2 regions of the Shewanella psychropiezotolerans genome follow, and region 2 is predicted to be linked to the other one. Evidence: riboswitches for the same ligand, from Rfam matches in the RefSeq annotation. Region 2 holds a riboswitch; the other holds the start of a gene.

What was found. A riboswitch is a leader RNA that binds a small molecule or an ion and turns the genes downstream of it on or off. The one in region 2 is predicted to bind cyclic di-GMP.
Region 1: another riboswitch for cyclic di-GMP. It lies ahead of FM037_RS05640 (glycosyl hydrolase family 18 protein); the one in region 2 lies ahead of gbpA (N-acetylglucosamine-binding protein GbpA).

What each region holds. Positions count from the first base shown of each region.
Region 1 is NZ_CP041614.1:1,269,790-1,273,923, forward strand. It holds gene FM037_RS05635 (M24 family metallopeptidase) at 9-1,226, shown strand; cyclic di-GMP riboswitch class I at 1,621-1,740, shown strand; gene FM037_RS05640 (glycosyl hydrolase family 18 protein) at 1,889-4,134, shown strand, end outside.
Region 2 is NZ_CP041614.1:1,110,252-1,114,385, reverse strand. It holds gene FM037_RS04950 (efflux RND transporter permease subunit) at 1-682, shown strand, start outside; gene FM037_RS04945 (YgaP family membrane protein) at 749-964, shown strand; gene FM037_RS04940 (rhodanese-like domain-containing protein) at 1,002-1,349, shown strand; cyclic di-GMP riboswitch class I at 1,857-1,955, shown strand; gene gbpA (N-acetylglucosamine-binding protein GbpA) at 2,021-3,439, shown strand; gene FM037_RS04930 (cytochrome b) at 3,657-4,134, shown strand, end outside.

The DNA.
Region 1 (4,134 bases), 160 kb from region 2:
GTAACCCTATGACCTTAGGTGTGGGCGGTTCGACCGCAATGCAAGAGTTGGCAAAACTGAGTGATATGACCAAGGGCACTAAGCCTGTCTCTAAGAGTGAATATACTGCGCGTATCGAGAAGGCCCAGGAGCTGATGAAAGCTCAGGGAATCGAAGCTATCTACATCAACGCGGGGACTAACCTGTATTACTATACGGGTACTCGTTGGTATGCCAGTGAGCGTATGGTTGGCGCCATCATTCCTGCCGCCGGCGAGTTGGAATATATCGCTCCGGCATTCGAAGTCGATACACTTTTAGGCTATATGGTTATCGAAGGTAAGGTGAATACCTGGCATGAAGATGAGAGCCCGTACGCCCTGTTCGGTGAAGTGCTCAAGCAGATGGACATCAATAGCGGCAAAGTTGGTATCGATGAGTCTGCAGCCTTCTTCATCTTCGATGGTGTCCGCCTGGCTCATGGTCAGTTCGATTATGTTAATGCTAAGCCTGTGACTGCGAGTTGTCGCATGATCAAATCTGATACCGAGCTTAGCTTGTTGCAACGTGCTAAGGACATGACTCTTGAGGTACATAAAGCGGTGGCTCGTATCTTGAGAGAAGGCATCACAGTCGGTGAAATTGAAGCCTTTATCAATGATGCTCACAAGGCCGTGGGTGCTCCTGCTGGTTCTTACTTCTGTATCGTGTTATTTGGTGAAGACAGTGCCTATCCTCATGGGGTCAAGTCGCCTAAAGCGCTTGAGCAAAACGACACGGTTCTTATCGACACAGGTTGTCAGCTGCAAGGTTATAACTCAGACATCACCCGTACCTTTGTGTTCGGTAAACCGAGTGATCGCCAACGTGAGATTTGGCAGCATGAGCAAGATGCTCAGGTTGCGGCATTTGAGGCGGCTAAGATTGGTGTCCCCTGTGCCAGTGTCGATAGGGCGGCCCGTGATGTGCTTGAAGCCGCTGGCTTTGGTCCAGGCTATGCCGTGCCTGGCTTGCCTCATAGAACCGGTCACGGTATCGGCTTAGACATTCATGAGTGGCCTTATCTGGTGCTTAATGACCAGACGCCTCTGGCTGCGGGTATGTGTTTTAGTAATGAGCCCATGTTATGTGTCCCCGGCGAGTTTGGTGTGCGTCATGAAGATCACTTCTATATGACAAAGGAAGGCGCTGTGTGGTTCACCAAGCCAATGCATTCCATCGATGATCCTTTTGGATATGAAGCTTGATTTTAAGCTGCAACTTTAAACTTGTACTTTAAGTTTCGAATTGCTAAAAGAGAAAAGTAGAGAGCAGGTATGAGTAGTCCTGCTCTTTTTCATTTTTAATCTCCTTGCATTAGACTTGTTAACTCAAATCTTGCTTTTATTAGCTCTGCTTTCTAGTCCTTTTTTACAAGGTATTTTGCAGATTTAATCAGTACTTCCTCAAACCCCGTTTAGTGTAATCTTCCTCTCTAAGTGTATTTATCTTCAGAATACTTTGCTAAACATTGCTTTTATGATTATTTAAACCATTAATAATCATTGGCTTGTGATAATGTAAAACTAGGTGTTGCATTTATGTTCAATTTAAGATTATGCTAAACAAGTGATGACAGCGTTGTCATTTAATGTGCGAATTTTGAATGAAAGGCAAACCAATCGAAAGGTTGGGACGCAAAGCCTCCGGTCTAAGGGGATAGTGTTGAGAAGGTCGTTCTCTCAGTACTATCGCGGTACCTATGATCGCGGGGATGTTTCAGGAATTTCTTCGTGTGATGTGATGGTACAAAGAACCGCAAAGGTCGCTACCATTATATCCATGGTATTAAGAATAGGTTGTTATCCTGTTCAGCTTTGTTTGCCTTATTGATTATTTTATAAAAAATAAAAAACAATAAGGACACCCTATGTTTAACACTAAACTCTCATCCGCTGCGCTCGTCGTGGCTAGCGTACTCGCCTCATCGGCTTATGCAGCTGTTCCTGGTAAGCCAACGATAGGTTGGGGCGAAACCAATTTTTCAATTATTGAAGTTAACCAATCTGCCACCGCTTACAATCAACTCGTTACCGTTAAAGATGCCGCAGAAGTCTCTGTTAGCTGGAACTTGTGGTCAGGTGAGTTGGGTGAGACGGCTAAGGTGTTATTTGACGGGGTAGAGGTCTGGTCGGGCACTTCTACGGCGTCAGGATCTGCGACATTCAGTATCAATCAAGGTGGTCGCTACCAGATGCAGGTTCAGCTTTGTAACGCTGAAGCTTGTACTCTCAGTGATGCTAAAGAGATCATAATCGCCGATACTGATGGTAGCCACCTGTTGCCGTTAGAGACTCAGCTTGGGGAAAATAATAAGCCCTACGTCAACAAGTCTGGCAAGGTGGTGGGCAGTTATTTTGTCGAGTGGGGCGTTTACGGTCGTAAGTTTCCCGTCGATAAGATGCCGGCACAAAATCTCACTCATATTCTTTATGGCTTTACCCCCATCTGTGGTGGTGACGGTATCAATGACAGCTTGAAAGAGATCGAGGGCAGTTTCCAGGCTCTGCAACGCGCCTGTAGTGGCCGTGAAGATTTCAAGGTGGCGATACACGATCCTTGGGCGGCTGTGCAGATGCCGCAAGCCGGAGTCAGTGAGTTCTCTGACCCATACAAGGGTAATTTCGGTCAATTGATGGCGCTGAAACAAGCTCAGCCAGATCTTAAAATACTGCCTTCTGTCGGTGGCTGGACCCTGTCAGATCCTTTCTACTTTCTGGGCGACAAGGTCAAGCGTGACCGTTTCGTCGCGTCGGTGAAAGAGTTTTTACAGACCTGGAAGTTTTTCGACGGTGTGGATATCGATTGGGAATTTCCTGGTGGTAATGGCGCAAATCCAAATCTTGGCGATCCCGCTACCGATGGTCAAACCTATGTGCTCTTGATGAAAGAGCTTAGGGCCATGCTCGATGAACTGAGTGCTCAAACCGGCAGAAGCTATGAACTCACGTCTGCTATCAGTGCTGGCGCCGAGAAGATTGCCCTGGTGGATTATCAAGAAGCTCAGCAGTATATGGATAACATCTTCCTGATGAGCTATGACTTTTACGGCGCATGGTCAAACACAGATCTTAACCATCAAGCCGCGCTTTATGCCGCGAGCTGGAAGCCAGATACTAAGAACACTACTCAAATTGGCGTGAATGCGCTACTCGCTCAAGGGGTCACTCCCGAGAAGATTGTCGTTGGTGCCGCCATGTATGGTCGAGGCTGGACTGGTGTAACTGGATACCAAGGTGGTAATCCATTTACTGGAACGGCAACTGGCAAGGTTAAGGGAACCTGGGAAGATGGCGTGGTCGATTATCGTCAAATTGTGAATGAATACATGTCTGGCGAATGGCAGTACGAATATGATGAGGTTGCCGAGGCTGCTTATGTATTCAAGCCTTCTACCGGTGACTTGATCACTTTCGATGATGCTCGCTCCGTAACAGCTAAAGGCCAGTATGTTATGGCGAATCAGCTAGGTGGTCTGTTTGCATGGGAAATTGACTCAGATAATGGTGACATTCTCAATGCTATGCATGAAGGACTCGGTCATGGCGAAGGTACGACACCCCCTGTTAACAAGGCGCCTATCGCGAATGCGGGCAGTGCACAAAGCGTCACTGGCCCGAGCGATATCGTGCTCGATGCTGGTTTGTCACGAGACCCAGAAGGACAAGCTATTACCTATGCCTGGACACAAACATCAGGCCCGGCTTTAACCTTAGTCAATGCCGATATGGCCCAAGCGAGTTGCAGCTTGAACGCAACCGATGCCGACCTTATCTATGCTTTCTCACTCACGGTCACAGACCCTGAAGGTTTATCGGCAACGGCGACGACTTCAGTCACTAATATGGCCCCTCAAGCTAACCGAGCACCAGAGGTATCACTGGATGGGGCAGTATCAGTCGACTCAAATAAGCAGGTGAGTGTTGCAGCAAGTGCCAGCGATGCCGACGGCGACAGCTTAACCTACAGCTGGACTGTCCCTGCGGGCTTAGCTGCGACCGGGCAATCAAGCGATACCTTAGTTGTGACTGCGCTGGCAGTGACTGAAGACACAGTTTATACCTTGAGCGTCTTGGTATCCGATGGTGCACTGGACGCCTCGGCTCAGACTGTATT
Region 2 (4,134 bases):
GAATATGATCCCCATGATCATGGTGGTTGCCGACATGGCCGGGGAGAATGATAGTCCTCTGTATGGCATGTTCGACATGGCCGCTCAGATAGATAACAAAGAAGGGCTGGGATTCGAGCAACACTATATCAATCAACCCACGGGACTCGATTCCGTAGCGGTACTCTGGGATGGCGAATGGAAGATAACCTATGAGACCTTCCGCGACATGGGGATCGCCTATGGCGTAGGCATAATAGCCATCTATCTGTTAGTGGTGGGCCAGTTCAGATCTTACACAGTGCCTTTGATCATCATGGCCCCCATACCGCTCACCATCATAGGCGTCATGCCGGGACACGCACTGCTGGGGGCTAATTTTACCGCCCCATCCATGATAGGCATGATCGCGCTGGCCGGGATAATAGTCAGAAACTCGATCCTGTTAGTGGACTTCATCAATAAAGAGACCGCCGCCGGTGTTCCTTTCGAGCAAGCGGTGATCCACTCTGGTGCGGTGCGAGCCAAACCTATCATGCTCACGGCTCTGGCAGCCATGATTGGCGCCCTATTTATCATAGATGACCCGATATTTAATGGCCTGGCCATCAGTTTAATATTCGGCATCATGGTATCCACCCTGTTAACTCTGGTAGTGATCCCTGTGCTCTATTATGCCGTGATGAAGAATAAATTCAGCTAAATCCATTATTTAAGCTGGTAACTTTAGTCAAACATTGGGGAGCCTAACTCCCTTCCAGGAGAACATATGTCAATAGAGCGTTTTATCATGGCCTTCGCAGGGATCATGGTACTGATATCACTTGCCTTAACTGTGTGGGTCAACCCACACTTTGTCTGGTTCACCCTATTCGTCGGAGCCAACTTGTTTCAGAGCGCCTTTACCGGCTTCTGCCCCGTCGCTATTCTAATGAAGAAACTGGGTATGAAAACTGAGGCTCAGTGCGCCCTGGCTAAGCCTTAATCCAGTTAAACCATAGTAAAGAGAAGAGGAAAAATCTATGTTGAGATCCATAGCCGACATCATGGCCGAAGTGAAAGCCCCATTAAATACCATCACGGCGCAACAAGCCGCCTTAATGTGCCAGAGTAAAAATGGCGTATTAATCGATGTGCGTGAAACATCCGAACGGGCCCAACAGGCCGTAGAGAGCGCAGTACATATTCCCCGTGGCGTATTAGAGATGAAGATGCTCACCCTCTATCCTGACGAGAAACAGGCCATCTTCATTCATTGTGGCTCGGGGGTCAGAGCATGTCTGGCGGCGGAGCAGTTGCTGAGACTTGGATATGAGAATGTGTGGGCGATCACCTGTAAACAGGATGCCGTCTTCGCCGCCAATAGCTAGTCGCCGATCATAGCCTCGCTAACAATAGAGGCTATCAAATCGACGAGCTAACCAATGAGTCGGTCACCACTCGATGACTGACCCACATTTTCACACTGCATCCAGCTTGTTTTGCGGAGCAAACAATACAGATTAAAATATTAGTCAAATTATCTCAGAAAATGAAAAAAATCATCCCAGTCAAAAAATACTCCCAGTGTCGAAATACTAGCGTAAGAGTCAAAATTCTATCCACAGCTAAAAAGACCAATAAACCAAATGTCTTACAGACTGGGCCATCAGCAAATGGCCCAAAACATAAATCAACAATTACGCAACCCATATGGCACGGTAAAAAACGCAAGCATTAACATACTCTAAATTAGAGTATTTATTCACATGCAACACTTTGTAACCAGGCAAATAAAATAGCTTTAACTTTTTGAATTTAAACTGTAGTTTCTCGCTTACATTCGTTCATTCGTACGGTAAAGCAGATACAAGCCGCTCAATAAACGAATGCCATTATTAGTCACTTGGCAAACTAGTTGAAAGACTAGGACGCAAAGCTTCCGATCTAAAGATGTTAGTCAGTTAACTAGCATCCAAGATAGCGGGGTTGCAACTTACTGAAGTTAGCGCTTCAGGCCAAATTGACTGTTCACAAATCTATCAATTAATTGGAAGTATTTATGACAGTAAATCAAAATATAATTCGCCTCTTTGCTGCAAGTACACTGCTTGCCAGTACAGGCGCATTCGCCCATGGGTACATCACAACACCTGGGACCGAAGCCCGAGGTTACCTTTGTGATAAACAGCCGGAAAACAGTAACTGTAATGAGCTAAGAGGAAACTCTCAAAGTCTGGAAGCACTTAAAGGTTTTCCAGCTTCTGGGCCTGCAGATAGCCAAATAGCCAGTGCAGGCACTCCCTATAAAGTACTCGATGAGCAGTCCCCTTTGCGATGGGTAAAGAAAGAGATTGAATCTGGCCCGATGGAGATCCACTGGACCTTCACCGCCAACCACAGAACCGCTAAGTTTCATTACTACATGACCAAACAGAACTGGAACCCGAGTGCGGCACTCACCCGAGACAGTTTCGAACTCGAGCCGTTCTGTGAAGTAGATTATAACGATCAGGTTCCTCCTATGGCTCTGTCCCATATGTGTAATATTCCTGAGCGTAGCGGTTACCAAATAATGCTAGCAGTTTGGGATGTAGCGGATACGGCTAATGCCTTCTATAACGTTGTCGACCTCACCTTCGATGATGAAACACCTGAAGGTTGGAAGCATGGCGGTACTATCATCCCATCTAGCGACTTAAAAGCTGGTGACTTGGTGAGAACCCGTGTATTTGCTAATGGCAGCGAAGTTTCAGGTTTAGCTACACGCCTTGAAATAACACAAGATACTCAGGCCTATGTCTGGTCTTATGCTTTAGCCACTAAGATCAATGCCGAGCAAAGTGAAATCCAATCGGGGCAGGTCAATACTCAGGCTGAATTTGTGCCAGTCTACGGCAGCAATAAGATATTTGTCAGCAAGGCAAGCGACATCACCAGCGTAGAAATTCAGATAGAACAATTGCCACCAGAACATGATGTCACTATCACAGGAGTAGAGGGCAGTTATGAAATCCAAGATGGCTCAGTGACAATAAACTTCGAAGCTAGCGCAACTGGCGATACCATGTTGGTAAATGCAACCCTATATGATCATGGCGGCGCACCGCTGGCCTACGAACATGCCGTGGTTGAAGACAATGCCAGCCATAGTTTTGCAATTACGCCAGTGGCTAATGTCCAAGCTGACCATCATATTCTCAAACTGATAAGTAGTCCCAAAAATGGCGGAGATAATGTCCATGAAAACTTCGATATCATGTTCAAAGAGCCAAGCACTGGAGAGTATGACTATAGCTTCCCTGAAGGGTTAGGCTCTTACGTTGAAGGCACTAAGGTGTTTCAACCGAAAAACGGTCAAATCTATCAGTGTAAAGCCTTTCCATACAGCGGTTGGTGTAACATCTGGAGCGAAAGTGCCTCTCAGTATGAGCCAGGTGTAGGCAGCAACTCTTCCGATGCCTGGGATGAAGTAAACTAGTTCACACTGACTAAATACCAATCCTCCCAAAAATAAAAGCGATCGTTAACGATCGCTTTTTTCATGCCTCATAGACAAAGAGTCAGATTTAAATTAATGCTCAATTAAAACACTTAATAGAAGGTGCCGAACATACAGAAGGTGGCATAGCCTTCTGTCATAAACCGGAGAAGTTGACATCTATTTCGTACTCTTATCTCGTTTGAAGGAGAGAGCAATGACAAGCTCACCATTAAAAAGCACACAGGCTCATTACGACTTATTAACTCGTTTTTTTCACTGGGTGATCGCGTTTACTATTATTTATAATACAATTGCTGGATATACCATGTTCGTACTCGAAGAGACATATCCAGTCATCTATCAATTTATTGGAGATATCAACGTATCCCTAGCCAGTGTGGTAGCAATACTTTTTATATTTCGCTGGATATGGTCACACTTCAGACAGGAGCCTGATTCAAGCAGCGGCCTCCCATTACTACAGAAAAAGATAGCCAACATTGTTCATTCAACTTTGTATTTAAACATGTTTATTGTTTATTTATCAGGATTTTTAATGCTAGAACATAGCTTTGAAATTTTCTGGTTGTTTGAATTACCCAATCCAATAACCACACCAGAAATAAACCATTTCTTTTTTATAATTCATCGATACAGCTGCATTTGTTTAGCTATATTTATGTTAGTACATA